Regions from separate parts of the Pseudobacter ginsenosidimutans genome, predicted to be linked through region 3. Evidence: riboswitches for the same ligand, from Rfam matches in the RefSeq annotation. Region 3 holds a riboswitch; each other region holds the start of a gene.
The links. A riboswitch is a leader RNA that binds a small molecule or an ion and turns the genes downstream of it on or off. The one in region 3 is predicted to bind cobalamin.

Region 1 (4,940 bases), 3.1 Mb from region 3:
CCTGTATCCGGAACGGAATGGCAAACCACCAGCGCTGCTTCACTGAAATGGAACCAACCGGCCATTGATCAATTGTACACTTACCTGGATGCAAAAAGTACAAAAGCCTTTATCGTTTTAAAGGATGGAAAAATAGTATTGGAGAAATATTTCGGAACCTTTACGCAGAGCTCGGACTGGTATTGGGCTTCAGCCGGCAAGACCATGACGGCCCTGCTAACGGGCATTGCACAGGAAGAAGGTTTACTAAGGCTTTCCGATAAAACTTCAAAGTATCTCGGCACAGGCTGGACATCACTTACAACTGCAGAAGAAGACCTCATCACCATTCGTCACCAGCTCACCATGACAACCGGACTGGATGATGGCGTGGCCGACAGTGACTGCACCACGCCCGATTGTCTCAAGCGCAAAGCCGATGCAGGCACCCGCTGGGCCTATCACAATGCACCATATACGCTGATGGATAAGGTGATCGAAGCGGCAACCGGCAAAACTTTTCAGACTTATTTCCAACAGAAAATAAGGGACAGGATCGGCATGAAAGGCATCTGGCTGAAAAGCGGCTATAACAATGTGTATGGAAGCGATGCCAGAAGCATGGCGCGCTTCGGACTGCTGCTGCTCAATAAAGGAAAATGGGGTGAGACGGAGATACTGAAAGACCAGGAATTCTTCAATGCCCAGATCAACAGTTCCCAGCAACTCAATCCTTCATATGGTTATCTTACCTGGTTGAATGGAAAAACGAAATACATGCTCCCCACCCTGCAGGTGGTTTTCAACGGAGCTTTGGCTCCGAATGCGCCATCCGATATGTTTTGTGCACTCGGCAAGAACGATCAGAAGATCTATGTAGTCCCTTCACAAAAACTGGTAGTGATCAGAATGGGGGAATCTGCCGGAAACGTACAGCTGGCAGTCTCCAGCTTCGACAATGAATTGTGGGGAAAGCTCAAACCTGTGATCGGTTACTGATCCTTTTTTAGAAAAAACTGAACCCTCATGGTCATTGATTGTTTATGGAGGTATGAGCTCAGATCTATATTATCAGTTGGATAATCCTGCATGGTTTGCATTGACCGGCCCGCAGCAATCCTTTTCCACGGGAAATGGAAAAGTAAAAAGATATAAAACGAATAACCTTCCGTTTGCGGCCTATGATCATCAGCATAAGGATCAACTGCCACTACTGGACCAGCAACTTCAATCCGGGGAAATATTCTTTCTAATCGGCTCCATTCCAACACTTCCTCCAAACTGGATCATACTGGCAGAGCTCACCTGTCTGCAAATGATCAATCATATACCCATTACTCCTCTTCCTGATGCACCGGAGATATTGCCATTGGGCGAAGGCCAGAAGCAAGACATGATCGATCTGGTGCAACGGGTGCAGCCAGGTTATTTTGCACCTGATACCTATCAGCTGGGCGACTATTATGGCATCTGGCAGGATGGAAAGCTGGTGGCCATGGCCGGAGAGCGTATGCGCGTGAACGGTATGAGCGAGCTTAGCGCCATCTGCACAGATCCCGCATATACCGGTCGCAAGTATGCGCAGCACCTGATCATCAAAATCTGCAATGCAAATCACGCCAAAGGCATCATCCCATTTTTACATGTTCTGGATACGAATGAACGCGCGGTAAAACTCTATGAGTTCATGGGGTTTGAAACAAGAAGGACCATCTCTTTCTGGAAATTGCAAAAGAACTGATTCCTCCTGCCTATATTTGTAAAGTCTTTGGTTCATTACCCCGCATCCGGTAATGATTAAAAGGGAATCCGGTGGCTTCCGAAAGGAAGGAATCCGGAGCTGTCCCGCAACTGTAAGTTCCTTCATGAGTAAGCTCATGGATTGACGGATCTTCAAGCCACTGTCAGCAATGATGGGAAGGCATCCGAAAATGGAACGAGCCAGGAGACCTGCCAGAGGCTTCATACTTGATTCATAGCTTTCGGGTCAAAAGCAGTGAGTTGATGCCATCTATTCAGCTTTCTACCTGTATTGCCATTTTGTTCCCGCTCTTCCGGAGCTGGGGTTGCGTGGCTATACCGGTGTTTTTACAAGGCGTTGTTGGATCAGGTATGTAATTGGTTTTGTTTTTTTTCACCAAACTATCAGATATGAACAACCGCCATTACATCTTACGGGGCATGGTAGCCCTTGCAGTGGTAGTATCCATTGCATCCTGCAGTAAAAAAGACCAACTTGTTTCTGCTCCTTCCGAAGGCAAAGCACTACTGACGCCGGGAAAGTATGAGGACGGCATCATCCTAATCAATGAAGGTTGGTTCGGCCACGACAACGGCAATGTGAATTTTTACAAGTACGGCAGGGATACCATCGAACAGATGGTGTATCAACTCGAAAATCCCGGTAATCAGCTTGGCGTGACCACACAGTCCGGCGCAGTCTGGGATGGAAAACTGTACATCATGGCCAAGCAGGGGCCTTTGGTGGTTACCGATTCCAAAACGCTGGTGGAAACCGGCAGGATCGCAACCTTACCTGCAGATGGCCGCGCCTTCCTGGGTCTTACTTCCACAACAGGACTGATCAGTACACTGGACGGAGTGTACAACCTGAACCTTTCTCCATTATCAGTTGGCTCCAAACTAAGCGGCATCAGTGGTGAAACAGGCACCATGCGCAAAGAAGGTAATTACATTTTTATCCTTTCGCAATCTGAAGGGCTGATCATTCTCAATGCAACAACAAAAGCGATCGTGAAAAAGATTGCAGGGCTTCAGCAGGGATTGTGCAAGACTTCCGATGGCAGCCTTTGGATTGCCGGTGGCAGCACACTCGCGAGACTGAATGTGACCACACTGGACACAACGCGCATTACCATGCCATTCTCATTGGGGAATCCCTGGTTTGCGTGGAATGAAGGCACTGTTACCTGCTCTACCATCGATACGGCCGTATACCTTGCCCGTACCAATTCCTGGGGAGCGGGTGGTAACAGATTGTACAAGTATATCCCTGGTAACCTGGCTTCTTTATCTACCCCACTCGCCACCCTGCCTGCCAATCAGGAATTCTACGGGGCCGGCGTTCGCTATGATCCCAGTCAGCATAATCTGGTGGTAACCGCTGTGCAGTCAGGGTATGGACAAAACTATAAGTACAACAAACTGTACTTCTACAGTACCAACGGGAGTCTGACGAAAACAATTTCTTACGAATATTTCTATTTTCCGGCGCTACCGGTGTTCAACTAACGTAGACCAATAGTTGTATTGTGGTGCAAGAGCCATCCCGGGAGGGATGGCTTCTTCTTTTCCATTTTTCTATCATAAAATAGTGTAACTTCCCTATCCGCACCCACCAGGACCCGAAAACGCTCCCCTCTTAATTCCGGCTCTAAGTCCAATCATTTACCATCAAACCGGTTATAATGGCAAAAACAGCAGCAGAACTTATAAAAGAAGCTAAACTACAAGCAGAGAACCTGACACCTGTTCAGGTGAACAAAGAAGTGAAACAGGGCGCTACTTTGATAGACATCCGTGAAACCGAGGAGATCGGCAGTATCGGAAAGATCCCAGGTTCTGTGCATGCGCCCCGTGGGCTGATCGAATTCTACGCAGATGAATCCACACCCTATCACAAACAGGAATTCGAAAAAAGTAACCGGATCATCCTGCATTGCGCCTCTGGTGGGCGTTCTGCGCTTGCAGTCCGTACTTTGAAAGAAATGGGATACGAGAATATTGCGCATCTGGACGGTGGTATCAAGGCATGGAAAGAAGCTGGCCTGCCTGTTGAATAAGAAGACCATCGCGTATCTTGCAGGAGTGAATGCCATTGAAAGTATCAGGAACCTGTACATCCCCATTCAGCCGACGGTAAAGCAGTCCGCTGACAATGTCGCTTACCTGGAATTCCTTCCCCATCCTTCGCTTCAGCAATATATTTACTGTTACTGGGAGTTGAAAACATTGGCTCCATTGAATGAAGCATTCATCTATCGTGTGGTGGCGGATGGGTGTATCGATATTTATTTTGAACTAGGAAACCCTGCAGAGAACTGGGTGATGGGATTCTGCAAAAAATACACCGAGTTTCCGATCGGCAATCAGTTCCATTACGTGGGCGTCCGGTTTCTTCCAACCATGTTCCCCCAATTATTCCGCGTTGATGCATCTACGTTAAGTAACAGGTATGAGGAACTGAATGTTGTTGTTCCTGAAACGGCCCGATTCATTGCCAGCCGATTTCACTCAGACATGAACGTTACAGAGATGTCTGGGCTGTTCGATAACTGGTTTGCGAAAGTGATCCTGGCGGCAGAGTTTGATGAGGATAACCGGCTGTATGAGGCCATCGGCATCATTTTGCAGCAGTCAGGCGTATTGAATGTGGAAGCGGATCTGAATACCGGGATCAGTCCCCGTCAACTTCGCCGGTTGTTTGAATTCTATATTGGCGATACGCCAAAGACATTCAGTAAGGTAGTGCGATTTCAGAATATCCTTCGCGCCAAACCAAGTACGCAAAGCCTTCGCAACAACAAACTGTTCTTCGATGTGGGGTATTACGATCAGGCACATTTCATCAAGGAATTCAGGAATTTTTATGGTGTAACACCTTCGAAGGCTTTTGGAAGATAGAATGTCCGTTTTTTACAATAACAACAAGCTGGCTTATCGCAACTTTGTGGAGAAAACAAAACAAACGATCATGAAACTGAATGCAGGTATAATAACAGAAAAACTGGCAGCCACCAAAGCCTTCTATACAGAGATTCTCGGATTTGGTATAACCTTTGAAAATGAATTCTATCTGCTGATGCATACGCCAGGGCATACCAGCGAGCTCAGCTTCCTGCTGCCCAATCACCCTTCACAACAACCCTTGTTCCAGACTGCATTTGGCGGCCAGGGAGTATATTTGACCATTGAGGTGGATGATGTAGATACGCTCTATG
Region 2 (4,940 bases), 2.4 Mb from region 3:
TGAATGGTATGCAGAGCGTTACTGTACTGATAGACGGAAGACCAACCTATATGAGCGGCCGTGATCTTGCAGCCTACCTGCGCTCCCTGCCCGGAAGCCTGCTTGAAAAGATAGAGCTCATCACCAATCCTCCTGCAAAATATGATGCCAATGGCGGAGCCCTCATCAATATAAAACTGAAGAAGAAAAGAACGCAGGGCTATGCAGGCAGCGCCACCCACAATTCAAATATTGGAAAACGATACAGAACATACAATTCCATCAACCTTAATTACCTCAACAGGAAGATCAACTATTTCGGCAACTTCAGTTACAGCCGCTATACTGAGCGCAATCAAAGTACGGATGACAGGGCATTCTTTACGACCGGCGGACAACGAACTACCGCCACGAAAGTGGAAAACGATAACGATGCCCGCAGTGACGAGCTCTCTGCCAGACTGGGAATGGACTATAATCTCAACAAAAAAACAACCCTGGGCATTATCCTGAATGGCACAACCCGGAAAAGGAACGATGGATCGGAATACATCACGCAAATGTTCAGCACCAACGATTATCCGGATTCCACCGGCAGGGGCAACAACTCCACCCATGGCAGATGGGAACAACTGGGAGCCAATGCCAATATGCAGCACCGGTTCACAGAAAAAGGCGAAGAAATAACAGCAGACCTCAATTATATCCGATACAATAACAGAAGTACGCAGGACCTGAGCAATTACGTTGAAGACCAGTCAGGCCAGTTGGGCAATATCAGCAATTTCCTTTACCGGCTTCCCTACAGTACCGATGTATTCACTGCAAGAATGGATTATTCATTACCATTGAAAAACAAGGCAAGCTTCAGCACCGGCCTCAAATCAGGGCTGGTAAAGAACAATCACCAATCCGACTATTATTCCATTCCTGACAACAAGCCTGTTCCGGATTACAGTAAATCCAACCACTTCATCTATCGTGAATATATACACGCTTTGTATGTGAACGGGCGGAAAGACTGGAAACGATTCGGTCTGCAACTCGGCCTGAGATGGGAGTACACGCAAACCAAAGGCAACCAGCTGGGAAACGAGGCAGTGGCCCCATCGATGTTCAGACGTAACTACCATTCCTTTTTTCCATCTTTCTTCACTTCTTACAAACTGGACAGTGCGGGAAAAAACTCACTGGCATTCAGTTATGCCAGAAGGATCAACCGGCCGGGCTATCACCAGCTCAACCCATTCCTGTTCTTTATCGATCAGTACAGCTATACCACCGGTAACCCCATGCTGAATCCCACAATCGCCAATCGCATTGAACTGAACTGGCGATACAAACAATTACTGACCACCCGTCTCATGTACGAAAGGCAGGATGATGGCATTGCCAATGCTACGCAGATCGATAAGAACACGCAGATCAACAGGCCGGAAAATTTCGCAGCCCGCGATCTCCTTGCATTGATGGTGAACCTGAGTTTCAAACCCGCCAAATGGTGGAACATGAACTTTCATATTGCCGGCGCCAGATTCTCTACAAATGGAAAGCTGTACAACCAGTCGATCGACCTTCAACTCTATACCTGGAGAACGCAAATACAGAATCAATTCAGCATAAGCAAAACCTGGAGCGCAGAGCTGTATGCCACTTATCACGCGCCGAACATCAACTTCCAGACCTACGTGAAATCCAGGTATTGGATAAATACGGCCGTCCAAAAGAAAGTATTGAAGAACAAAGGCTCCATCAAGCTCAACCTGGAAGATATTTTCCATTCCATGGGAACCAGGGAGGAGAACAGGGGCCTGGTGAATGCATATTCTTTCCGCACCAATGATCCCGATACGCGACGTATAGCCATTTCCTTCAGCTACAATTTTGGTAAGGAAACATTCAGCCGTAAACGAAAATACAATGACGATGCTGCCGATGAATTAAAAGAGCGGGCACAGTAAAGGATTTTCCCGATCACAATCTTTTTGCTCCCGATCCCGAAAACAGGATGTACTCAGCATTGATGTAAAATTCTAATCAACCAGCATAAACGAAGCCGCTTGCTGCGATTTTGCAGCAGGCGGCTTTCTAATATAAAATATCATTACCTTCGCCCCCGCATTTGGTTCTTCAACCACTCCGGTGGAAGAGGATTAAAATGGGAACCCGGTGTAAATCCGGGACTATCCCCGTAGCTGTAAATTCCAGTAATGGTTTGTCTAACAAAGCCACTGTTCTCGCTCCCCGCAGAATGGGAAGGCAGGCAAACCGGAATAAGTCAGAAGACCTGCCAGATGCTCTAGTCGTAGCTTTCGGGTGAAAGGTTTCAGGACAACAGTGCGGACCCCGCATGTATTCCATCTATTCCTGCAAGGCTATTACTGATCTGAGAATGTTTTTTCATCAATTCAAAATTGATCTGTAATACCATCAGCTCATGAAAAATGTAATCAAAGTATCCGCACTCTGCATTGTAACCACTATGGCAGGGCTCACCGGATGTAAAAAAGATTCCGACGAGAAAATACCGGATGCCGTAACTATCAAAACACCTGCCGGAGGTTTCACAGCCGACAGGTTGAAAACACTGAAGCTTTCCACAGAAACCAATATTACCAACGGAACCCGGGAATGGAAAGTAGACGATCAGCTGGTGAGCACAGACAGTGTTTACTATTTCATCAGCGACAAGGAAGGTACTTACCAGGTATCCATCACAGTTAGTAACGGCAACAGGATTGCCACCAGCACAGCAACCATCCAGGTGAAGAATGAAACGGTTGCGTACAAACGTAATGCCATGAAAGTATTCGATTTTCAGCCGGCGCCAGGTCAATTCCTGAATGAACTGCCCATGTGGGAATCAGGCATTACCGAAGCACAGATGATCGCCAGGGCACAGGATGAGATCCTGGCCAACCGCATGGTGTCTCTCGGTACTTTTGGCGGCTATATCGTAATGGGCTTCGACCACGCCGTTATGAACGTTCCCGGACAGGCCAATTTCAGGGTGCTGGGCAATGGATTCGCTACCTGGTCTGAAGCCGGTATCATCGAAGTAGCCGTAGATGCCAATGGCAACGGATTGCCCGATGATGAATGGTTCGAGATCGCAGGATCGGAATACAACAAAGCCTCCACCATCAAAGATTATGAGATCACCTATTACAAGCCCAATGAAGAAAAAGAACCCGTGACCCACCCCAATTTCCCTTACGCATCGGATATGGAATATATCAAATGGACAGATAACAAAGGGGCACCGGATATGTGTATAAGAACTCTTTCCATAGTCAATCCTATTATCCCCAGTGGAAAGGGAATACCCTCACCTTCAAAGGCACTAAGATCGCGAATGATAAGATCGAGAACAGTTCAGAAGATCCGGAATTCCCGTATTGGACCAGTGGTGAATTCGATTTCGGTTATGCAGATAACTGGCCGAATAGCGATGAAAGATCCGCTATAAAGCTGGATTGGGCCGTGAGTAAAAAAACCGGACAACCCGTAAAACTTTCCGGCATTCACTTCGTGCGTGTATACACCGGCCTGCTCGCCGATATCGGCTGGCTCGGAGAGCTCTCTACTGAAGTTGGAGGAGCAGAAGACCTTAATATTCCAAAAAAATAATCGGACGATCAGGGCTTGCAAAGCCTTGCCATAACTAACTTTTATGGTCATGCGCTTTGCAGTCTGCTGGTTGAATTTTCCTGTTAATGAAGCATCCCTTTTCATACCTTCTCCTCTCCCTTCTTTGCTCAACCGCGGCGGTTCAAGGCTTCGCGCAGCAGCAGCACAGTTCCGGCGTTCGTCACCTGGATTCCGTTGTAGTAACTGGTGAAAGATCCCGCAGGGAGATCATTCCTGTGCAGGTACTTTCCGGAGCAGCGCTGAAAAAACTCAGCGTGTATTCCGTGGCAGATGCCATCCGCTATTTCTCCGGTGTACAGGTGAAAGATTATGGCGGTATCGGCGGACTGAAAACGGTGGATGTGCGCAGCCTGGGCAGCCATCATGTAAAAGTATTCTACGATGATATTGAATTCAGCAATGCCCAGAACGGCGTAGTGGACCTGGGCAGGTTTTCGCTTGACAATATGGAAGCCATCAGTCTCCACAATGGTCAGAAAAGCGCCATCCTGCAATCAGCCAAAGATTATGCATCTGCCAGTTCCGTTTACCTCACTGCCCGTATGCCGCAGGTAACAAAAGAGAAAAAAGATCTCTTCAAAGCCACCATCAAAGCAGGTTCCTTTGGCACCATCAACCCTTCAGGATTCTGGGAACACAGATGGTCAGACAAGATCAGTTCTGCGTTCAGTGCAGAATTCCTGAACACTAGCGGAGAATACAAATTCCGCTACGCGAAAAAAGACGGATACGATACAACAGAAAAAAGGAAAAATGGAAATGTGCAATTGTTCCGCCTGGAAGGAACAGTATTTGGCAAAGTATTGAATGGTGAATGGAAAGCCAGGCTGTACTGGTACAAATCAGAAAGAGGTTATCCCGGCGCAGCCGTTCGCGAACTGCCGGGATTGTTCCCGAACCAGGACAGGCAGTGGGACAATAACTTTTTTGCACAGGCATCTTTCCGGAAGAATATCAGCAAGTGGTATACCCTGCAGTTGAAAACAAAATTAGCACATGATTACCTGCATTATATTTCCGATCCACGGAAAGATGTCAGCACCATGTACATCAACAATACCTACAAACAGCAGGAAGTGTATGTATCCGCTGCCAATCTTTTCAATATCACTAACTGGTGGAGCCTGAATGCCGCTGCTGATCTCAGTTTCAATAAGCTGGATGCCAACCTGGTGAATTTCGCATATCCAAGGCGGTTAAGTACCCTGGCAGCCCTGTCTTCTTCCTTCACTTTCAATCGCGTGAAATTGCAGGGATCCCTCCTGGGCAGTTTTGTGAATGAAGAAGCGAGACTTGCCAACAGCTCCGCA
Region 3 (4,940 bases):
TTTGGCGAGATAAGGATAGGCAGCTTCTTCAGCGCCCAAAGCGGATGCAATTGTAATGGCTGTTTGAAAAACATCCTGGAGATTGTTTGGTGTGAGCGCCACCAGGTTCGGTTGTTTGTTCAGGTTAGCCACTGCGGCAGCGGTACAGGCAGTATCGATCTGGCAGACCTCACATACATCCTGCGTGAAGATCACATCCGGTGCGATCTCCGCCAGGGCGGCTTCATCCACATAGTAGAGGCTTTTGCCCTGGGCTTTGGATGCAGAAAAGATCCTGTCGATCTCGATACTGCTGTATTGCCTGCCTTCCAGCACACAACGGACCACTTTTCTTTTTTCAGCCAGCGCCTGTGGCGGACATTCAAACGTGATGCCCTGCAACAGGTGTTGCAATTGCATATCGTAGATCATCTGCGTGGCGGCGGGAAGAAAGGAGCAGGCTGTCATGTTGCTGTATTGAATGTGTTGATCAATGTGCTGGTCGCAATGCACTGTACCTGCGTTGCAGCAGTTCAAAACCTCCGAAAAGGACGCCACTGTACACCAATGTACCGATCAGGAAATTCCTTTCATAGGGAATGGCTGCCACGAGGCTGGTAAAATAACCCGCCCATGTTTTGGGGTACATGCTGTTCTCAATCATGAAGCAACCGGGGCTGGTGCCGATCCAGTGGATCAGGGTGCCGGCCAGTGAAGCAATGATGATATTGCTTACAGTCACTTTGCGGATGATGAATTTAGCGGCTACAGCCATCAGCGCATAAGAGATATAAGTCCAGTAGAAACCTTCATAAAAGAATCTCCACTCATTGTAATAAACAAAACGGTTGAGGATGATATCACTCATCCAGAGTGTCAGTACAGGGAAGAGCACAGATTTGGCCCTGTTGTTGAAATAGGTCCCACCAAATAAAGCCATTGCTCCGAGCGGAGTGAAAGTGGCGATGGGATTCATGGGCGCTTCAGCACTGAGGAATATCCTCATCAGTGCAACCACTACCATAAAGGCGAACAGTACTGTGTTGCGAGGATTGAATTGTTTCAATGACATGGAAGTTCTGTTTTAAAGTTTATAACCTGACAGCCACACCGGCAATGAAATTGGTGCCGAGTGTACCATAACCCAATACCTCCTGGTATTGGGCGTCGGTGATATTTTTCACATCAGCAAATATACGGATACGGTTGTTCAGTAGTTTGTATTCTGCATAGGCATTCCAGATTGTGTAGCTGTTCAGTGGCTCCATCACCTGGGCATAAGTGGGAGGAGGTCCGAAGGCCAGATCATAACGTTTGCCATATGTGTACACATTGGTGCTCACGAACAGGTTCTTTGTCACCTGGTAACCGATGGTTGCGCCGAAAGCATGTTTGGGCCTCCGCACCAGGTTGTAATAAGTGCTGTCTTTTCCGTTTTCAGTGGTAGTTACTTTGCCATCAACATAACTGTAATACATTTTGATGTTGAGGTCTTTGGTGATATTGATCGATGGTTCGATCTCGAGGCCCTGGTCTTTTTGTTCGTTCAGGTTCTCATTTCGGTTGTTGATCCAGGTGATCACATCGTTGATATGCCTGTTGAAATACACAACACGTGCTTCCAGCACATTGTTGATGAGTGATGCCTGTGTACCGAGTTCCCAGGTGTAGGATTTTTCCGGCTTCAGTTCAGGGTTGCTGCCCCAAAGGCCATAGAGCTCGTTCAGGCTGGGGGCTCTGAAAGCTGAAGCGAGATTCGCAAATACTTTCACGTTCTTATTGATGAGATAAGAAGGATTGATGCTGTAGGTGAAATGATTGCCGAATTCACTGTGGTTATTGAGTCGAGCACCTGCTTCCAGGTAAAAGCCGTTGAGGTCTTTCAAGAAAACGGAGAGATAGGGGCTGAGAATGGTAATGTCCGGGTTCTTGTTTTCGATAGTGGTATCCAGCAGTTGCTGAATGCGTGCATCGAAGCCAGCCAAAACCTGTACTTTATCATGTAGATCATATTGCGCGAATGCTTCAGCCAGTTGTGCCTTGCCCCTGTAGGCGAAACCGCCGGAGATCCTGTCTACATCATCGAACTGGTATTGGGCGGTTACCTGTCCTTTTTTGAATTTGTAATTCACCTGGGTACCGGCCGTGATGAGTTTGCTTTCGTAGTTGTTGGTCTTTGAATCGAAGAAGGAGCCTCCATCGAAATCACCGCCGATGGCGGCATAACGGAAGAATGGTTTTACGCGAAGGTTCTCGATGATCTCTCCATCGAGGTTCACGTTCACGGATTTCTGCATGTAGCCATCTTTGTCGAAAGTCTTTACAGCAGCCGTGTCCAGCGCTTCGGAGATACCTTTCGTTTCAAAATGGGTGAATCCGATATTGTAACGGAGTTTATCATTTCCTCCACCCATTCCGGCATCGGCCTTGATGGTATTGTAGCTGCCCATGGCATAACTGCCGTATACTTCGGCAGGTTTTCCTTTGGTGCCTTTGCGGGTGATGATATTGATCACACCGGCAACTGCGTTGGGGCCGTAGAGTGTAGACTGAGCTCCTTTAAGGATCTCGATCCTTTCGATCTGATCGATAGGGATCAGGCGCAGATCAAATGCTCCGCCGGTTCCGGAAGGATCGGCCAGTGGAATTCCATTGATGAGGATCACTGTGTAGTTGGATGTGGCGCCGCGGAAGAAGATCGATTTGTCTTTTCCGGGATTGCTGGTAGCGCCGTTCACTACCATACCTGTTTGCTCGGTGAGCAGTTGGGCGAGGTCTTTACCGGTGCTGCGGTCCAGGACAGTTCTGTCCAGAACGGTGATCACTTTTCCTGTTTCAGATGCTTTGCGTTCGTACTTGGAAGCTGTTACCACCACTTCATCCAGTTGTTTTCCGGAAGTGGAGTCCTGCGCATTGGCATACATCGCAGCCAGCAATGCGGCAAGGGAGAGAAGTTTTTTGTTCATGCTCATAGTTAGTTTACTATGAGCCTTCGGAAATTCATTACAGAAATGAAATGTGAGGCAGCGCGATGAGGCGCTCATTTCATCCCGGCTTTTCACCCGAAAGCTCGTTGATGTGATTGAAACATAACTGGCAGGTCTTCTGGCTCGTTACCTGTTCAACACCTTCCCATCGAAAAAAGATAGTGGTATGAAGATTGAACAATGATGCAGTGGGATCTGATACTGCATCTGCAACTTACAGCTACGGGGATAGCACCGGAATTACACCGGTTTCCCTTTTAATCCCGGGACCTTGCGGATCCGGGAAACCAATTACGGCAGCAAATGTACTCCTGTGGAAACACCGGACAAAAACTATTTACTAACGGGTGTTATTTGAGTGTGGTCAGTCGCCCGCCTCCCGGGGCGAGTGATGGCGGGCAGTACTTTCTATTACCAATCGTAGCGAAGTGTAAGCCCGCCGAAGTAATTTACTCCCGGCGCAGTGTTGAAATAGCGGCCACCGGCAGCATTCACATCATTGCCCAGGCTATACTCTGTGTTGAAGAGATTGTCCACCCCGGCATAGAGGTCAAAACTGATATGTGCGTTAAAAGCTTTGCGCCATCCGGCCCTGGCGCCGGTGAGTTGATAGGAGCCTGCATGATCCGTATTGGCGTCATTCAGCGCAACGGGATCACTGTAGAAGAAGGTGATATTGGTATAGAGGCCTGGCTTTGTATTTACATCAAGTCCCGCAGCTACTGTATGTGGAGAAACCCCGGGTAGGTCTTTTCCTTTCAGATCGGTATTCAACTGTTTGAAATTACGATAACGGAAGAAGTACCAGGTATGACTGGCCCAGAGTTGAACATTGGAGAGAAAGCCAGGTTTATTAGGAACGAAAAGATATCGTGCCTGTGATTCGATACCTTCCTGCCTGGTGCTGCCTGCATTCTCGAAATAGTCTGCGCCGCTGCCATCCCTTCGCTGAACGATCGCTTCCTGCAATTGGTAGCGGAAGGCATTCACTTCAACATACAATGCGTTATTGAACCAATTGCTTTTCACACCTGCTTCGTAGTTCACGCCATGTTCGGCATTGAGGCTTGTATTGATCTCGGTGGTGCTGGGCAATACTTCCTGTGAAGTAGGGGGAGAGAAGCCCTGACTCACACTCGCATACAGGAGTAACTGCGGGATCAGCTTCTGCGAAACGGCCACACGGGGCGCCCATTCATTATTATAGGTTCTCTTTTGTAGAGGTAAATCGGGTGAGGATAAACGTTGGATACTGATGCTGGATTTATTGCTGCTTACGCCTGCCTGGATAGTGGTACCAGTTTTGAATTGCAGTTCTGCCTGCGCAAATACTGAATAGAGCCAGTTGTTGATCTCATCATCGGTTTGCAATGCAGCGGGGCTGCCGCCATTATTGGCGAATGTTTTGGTGTTGAAGAAACCGCGTTGCGCTTCTGCTCCGGCGAGAATAGTGAGACGGGTTGCGTCACTGATGGCTGCACGCCAGGTGAAAACCGACCGGCCACCGAAATGCGGCTCTGATCTTTTTTCATAATTCCTGAAAGTGGGATTCTTCAGCATACTGAACGCGCCGTACACAGTAGTAGTGTTTTCAAGGGCCTCACTGAATGCATAGTTATGTGTGATACCGGCGAGGAATGTCTGCTGACGGATGCTGGCATTTGCCTGATCAGCGCCGGGGAACATACCGGCTGCGGGCCGCGCCCCGCGTGGATTGGCGAGGTACTCTGCCTTGGTGAGTCCGCCGGGTGTCTGGTAATAGAGATCGCCATAGAGGACGGAAGTTTGTAAACTTTGCCGATCATTGAATTTGAACTGCGATTCCCAACTGGCCATATCTCTCCTGAAACTGGTATGATCACGGTAACCATCACCCGATTGGCGGGAATAATTGAAAATATTGTTACGGTCTGAATCGCCGGTTCTGATTTGTGCATTGAGATTGAACATGCCGAAGCTGCCGCCTCCGTAGCC
Region 4 (4,940 bases), 1.2 Mb from region 3:
CTCGCGCGCCACGATGGCGGCGTGACAAGTCCTTCCACCCTTATTGGTAACGATGGCAGATGCTTTCTTCATGATCGGCTCCCAGTCCGGGTCCGTCATGTCGGTTACCAGTACATCGCCTTCCTTGAATTCATGTCCTTCTTCCACGCGTTTGTCGAGGGAGAACATGATGCTGACCTTGCCGGCGCCGATCTTATCACCAACGGCAATTCCTTTCACGATGGGTTTGGCGTCTTCAGGCTTGTTCTTCATCACATACTCTGTGATGGTATTGTGTTGCTTGCGCGAGTGAATGGTTTCCGGGCGGGCCTGCACAATGAAGAGTTCCTGGGAAAGTCCGTCCAGCGCCCATTCCACGTCCATAGGGCACCAGTAGTTCTTGATCTTGCTGTAGTACTGTTCGATGATGGCCACCCATCCGGCAAGCTTCAGGATGTTCTCATCGGAAAGACAAAAACGGTACTGCGCAGAACGTTCTGTTGGGATGATGCGTACGCGCTCATCAGGATCATCTCCATACACCATCTTCTGGTCCTTTACGCCGAGCTTTTTCTCGATGATGGATTTGTATCCCTTTTCCAGCGTGGGCTTGAACACGATGAATTCATCAGGAGATACGCTGCCCTGCACTACCATTTCACCCAGTCCGTAAGAACCGTTGATCACGATCACATCTTTGAAACCGCTCTCGGTATCGAGTGAGAAAGCAACGCCGGAACTTCCAAGGTCTGAACGGACCATTTTCTGTACGCAGACGGAAAGGCCTACGGAGAAGTGATCGTACTTGAAAGTTTCGCGATAGCTGATGGCGCGGTCCGTGAAGAGTGATGCAAAACAGTTACGAACTGCATCGATGAGCGCGGCTGGTCCGCGTACGTTGAGATAAGTTTCCTGCTGACCTGCAAAGGATGCATCGGGCAGATCTTCAGCGGTGGCGGAAGAACGCACGGCCACGTCTGTACCTTGCTGATCATACTTTGCAGAGAGCGTGTAGTATGCTTCGATGATCTGCTGCCCCAGTTCCGGAGGGAATTTGGAGTTACGCACCAGGTTCCGGACCTGCAAACCTGCACGGCGAAGCGATTCCACGTTGTTGTAATCGATCTCTTTCACCAGCGCCCGGATGGTTGAGTCGAGATTGTTGAATTTGATAAACTCATTGTAGGCGTTCACTGTGATGACAAAACCTCCGGGAATGTTTACACCAAGATTGGTGAGGTTTTGTAGCATCTCGCCCAGGGAAGCATTCTTGCCACCGACCAGGTCGATGTCGTGAATGCCTACCTCATGAAGTAAGAGAATACTGCTGGTTGTTTTCATCTGAAAAAAATGTTGTTGTCTGATGACAGGATCTGTTTGGCAATCCAAAAGTAAGGTAACGATCGTTAGTCTTATGGTGGAACTTATCAATATTTTTTTGAATGCGTCCAGAAGACACGTAACAACCGGTTGCAAAGTGATCCGGACAAGGCAGAGCGGGATTTTCCGCAAACCGGCCATAGAGAAGAATGAACAGGTTATGTAATCGATATAAATAACCCGGAATAGATCGCATATTCATTAACGTTACTAAAGGCCTAAAGGGACATATCTATAATTTTATTACATGATTATTTTTTTTGCTGCCTGATAAGTGTTTCCATCTATCGTTTTGCAATCCACCATTCAACCCCAATGGGCCTTTCCGGCCATCACCTCCTTCCAAACCCGTAATGCTTCTGCACCCTTCAAACCCTTACCAGACATAAGCCGCATCATTCCTGCACTTCCACATCATCCCCATTAATTATACACATCCTGTGATTAAGTTAAATTGGAAAACGCTCCCCCGGATGCTACGTTTGCAGTCAGCTCTTGTACGCAATTTGTACCGGTTCCCGGACCTGCTCGCAGCCTCCGGGAGATTTCAGGGGAACCATGTGTGATTCATGGACTGTTGCGCAACTGTAAGTTTACCGCCCTCAAAAAGCGGACTACAAACAAGTCAGAATACCTGCCGGTATTGATCTGTGCTGAATCCTTCGCATTAAAGGTAAATGCATAACTATGATAGATGCCTGTACTTTATTCCAGGAATGAAGTAGAGGGCATATTATCGCCGTCACTTACCCTCACTGCGATCATTAAAATGTGAATTTAAAAGCGATAGTATGCAACACGAAAACGAAATTCTTTTACAGGAAAACAAAGATCGCTTTGTGATCCTTCCCATCAACTATCCCAGAGTCTGGGAAATGTACAAGAAGCATGAAGCCAGTTTCTGGACAGCTGAAGAGATAGACCTGAGTGGCGACCTGAAAGACTGGGCTGCCCTGAACGACGGAGAGCGTCATTTCATCTCCCACGTATTGGCATTCTTCGCAGCCAGCGATGGCATCGTGAACGAAAACCTGGCCGTTAACTTCATGTCTGAAGTGCAACTCCCCGAAGCACGCTGCTTCTACGGCTTCCAGATCATGATGGAAAATATCCATTCTGAAACTTATGCCCTCCTGATCGATACATATGTAAAAGACCCACAGGAAAAACACCATCTCTTCCACGCCATCGATACAGTACCCGCAGTGAAAAAGAAAGCCGAATGGGCGCTCCGCTGGATCGAGAACGGCTCCTTTGCAGAAAGACTGGTCGCATTCGCCGCCGTTGAAGGCATCTTCTTCTCCGGCTCCTTCTGCTCCATCTTCTGGATGAAAAAACGCGGCCTCATGCCAGGCCTCACTTTCTCCAATGAACTGATCAGTCGCGATGAAGGCCTCCACTGTGAATTCGCCTGTCTTCTTTACAGCATGCTCAACAACCAGCTTCCCAAAGAACAGGTGTACAAGATCATCGGAGACGCTGTCCGCATCGAAAAAGAATTCGTCACTGAAGCACTACCCGTTGACCTCATCGGCATGAATGCCCGCCTCATGCAGCAATACATCGAGTTCGTTGCAGATCGCTGGCTCATGGAACTGGGATGTGAAAAGATGTTCAACGCCACCAACCCATTCGACTTCATGGAAATGATCTCGCTCGAAGGCAAAACCAACTTCTTCGAAAAACGCGTGGGTGATTACCAGAAAGCAGGTGTAATGGGAGGCAACAAAGAAAATAATTCCTTCTCCCTGGATGAAGATTTCTAAGCAATACCTGATAAACTAACCATACTTACTACCACCATTAATATCTCAGCACATGTTTGTAGTTAAAAGAAACGGAAAAAAAGAATCCGTCAAATTCGATAAGATCACGGCACGCGTTGAAAAACTCTGCTACGGTCTCGACAGACGGTTCGTGAATTCCATCGATGTGGCCAAGAAAGTGATCGAAGGATTATACGATGGCGTTACCACCACTGAACTGGACAACCTCGCTGCAGAAACTGCCGCCTCACTCACCGTGAAGCACCCGGACTATGCACTGCTCGCCAGCCGCATCGCCATCAGTAACCTGCACAAGAATACTATCAAGAGCTTCTCAGATACCATGAAGCTCCTCTACGAATGCAGGGACGCCAAAGCCGGCAAAGCCGCACCCCTCCTCGCAGACGACGTATGGGAAGTGATCCAGCAACACCACGAACTGCTGGACTCCACCATCATCTACGACCGCGATTATGCATTCGATTATTTCGGTTTCAAAACACTCGAGAAATCATACCTCCTCAAAGTGGACGGTAAAGTAGCAGAACGCCCGCAGCATATGTACATGCGCGTTGCCCTCGGTATCCACAAACAGGATATCGATGCCGCTATCAAAACCTACCATATGATGAGCGAACGCTGGTTCACACACGCTACGCCCACACTCTTCAATGCAGGTACACCCAAACCACAGATGAGCTCCTGCTTCCTCCTCACCATGAAGGACGATAGCATCGATGGTATCTACGACACCCTCAAACAAACAGCCAAGATCTCCCAGAGCGCCGGCGGTATCGGTCTGTCTATTCATGGCATCCGCGCCACCGGCTCCTATATCGGCGGCACCAACGGCACCAGCAACGGCATCATCCCCATGCTGCGCGTTTACAACGACACTGCCCGCTACGTAGATCAGGGCGGCGGCAAACGTAAAGGCGCATTCGCCATCTACCTCGAACCATGGCACGCAGACGTATTCGAATTCCTCGACCTCCGCAAGAACCACGGTAAAGAAGAACTCCGCGCACGCGACCTCTTCTACGCCCTCTGGATCCCGGACCTCTTCATGAAACGTGTGGAAGAGAACGGCGACTGGAGCCTGTTCTGCCCCCACGAAGCGCCAGGCCTCCACGAATGCTGGGGAGATGAATTCGAAAAACTGTACAATCAGTATGAACAGGAAAAGCGTATGCGCAAGACCGTTAAAGCGCAGGACCTCTGGTTTGCAATCCTGGACGCACAGATCGAAACAGGAACGCCTTACCTGCTGTACAAGGATTCCGCCAACCGCAAATCCAACCAGCAGAACCTCGGCACCATCAAGAGCTCCAACCTCTGCACAGAGATCCTGGAATACACTTCACCTGATGAAGTAGCAGTTTGTAACCTCGCCTCCCTCGCACTGCCCCGCTTTGTGATCGATGGCAAGTTCGACCACAACAAACTCTATGAGATCACCTACGAGGCAACAAAGAACCTCAACAAGATCATCGACTATAACTATTACCCTGTAAAGGAAGCTGAAACTTCCAACCTCCGCCACAGGCCTATCGGTCTCGGCGTTCAGGGACTGGCCGATGTATTCATCCTGCTCCGCATGCCTTTCGAAAGCGATGAAGCCAAACAACTGAACAAAGACATCTTCGAAACCATCTACTTCGCCGCCATGACAGCCTCCAAAGACCTGGCAAAAGTAGAAGGCGCATACGAAACCTTTGCCGGCTCACCCGCTTCCAAAGGGCAGTTCCAGTTCGACATGTGGGGCGTTGAACCAAGTCTCCGCTGGGACTGGTACAGCCTCAAAGCTGAAGTGAT

Region 1: another riboswitch for cobalamin. It lies ahead of FSB84_RS22705 (DUF5074 domain-containing protein); the one in region 3 lies ahead of FSB84_RS04250 (TonB-dependent receptor plug domain-containing protein).
Region 2: another riboswitch for cobalamin. It lies ahead of FSB84_RS25345 (PKD-like domain-containing protein); the one in region 3 lies ahead of FSB84_RS04250 (TonB-dependent receptor plug domain-containing protein).
Region 4: another riboswitch for cobalamin. It lies ahead of FSB84_RS30015 (ribonucleoside-diphosphate reductase small subunit); the one in region 3 lies ahead of FSB84_RS04250 (TonB-dependent receptor plug domain-containing protein).

The regions. Positions count from the first base shown of each region.
Region 1 covers NZ_CP042431.1:5,759,481-5,764,420, reverse strand. The annotation lists gene FSB84_RS22715 (serine hydrolase domain-containing protein) at 1-978, shown strand, start outside; gene FSB84_RS22710 (GNAT family N-acetyltransferase) at 1,031-1,720, shown strand; cobalamin riboswitch at 1,732-1,951, shown strand; gene FSB84_RS22705 (DUF5074 domain-containing protein) at 2,131-3,231, shown strand; gene FSB84_RS22700 (rhodanese-like domain-containing protein) at 3,408-3,782, shown strand; gene FSB84_RS22695 (AraC family transcriptional regulator) at 3,739-4,623, shown strand; gene FSB84_RS22690 (VOC family protein) at 4,613-4,940, shown strand, end outside.
Region 2 covers NZ_CP042431.1:6,467,133-6,472,072, forward strand. The annotation lists gene FSB84_RS25340 (outer membrane beta-barrel protein) at 1-1,940, shown strand, start outside; cobalamin riboswitch at 2,086-2,288, shown strand; gene FSB84_RS25345 (PKD-like domain-containing protein) at 2,417-3,448, shown strand; gene FSB84_RS30740 (hypothetical protein) at 3,463-3,609, shown strand; gene FSB84_RS25350 (TonB-dependent receptor plug domain-containing protein) at 3,696-4,940, shown strand, end outside.
Region 3 covers NZ_CP042431.1:1,079,005-1,083,944, reverse strand. The annotation lists gene FSB84_RS04260 (ABC transporter substrate-binding protein) at 1-447, opposite strand, end outside; gene FSB84_RS04255 (DUF6580 family putative transport protein) at 470-1,051, opposite strand; gene FSB84_RS04250 (TonB-dependent receptor plug domain-containing protein) at 1,071-2,945, opposite strand; cobalamin riboswitch at 3,058-3,273, opposite strand; gene FSB84_RS04245 (TonB-dependent receptor) at 3,378-4,940, opposite strand, start outside.
Region 4 covers NZ_CP042431.1:7,649,999-7,654,938, forward strand. The annotation lists gene ppsA (phosphoenolpyruvate synthase) at 1-1,320, opposite strand, end outside; cobalamin riboswitch at 1,855-2,015, shown strand; gene FSB84_RS30015 (ribonucleoside-diphosphate reductase small subunit) at 2,151-3,125, shown strand; gene FSB84_RS30020 (ribonucleoside-diphosphate reductase subunit alpha) at 3,178-4,940, shown strand, end outside.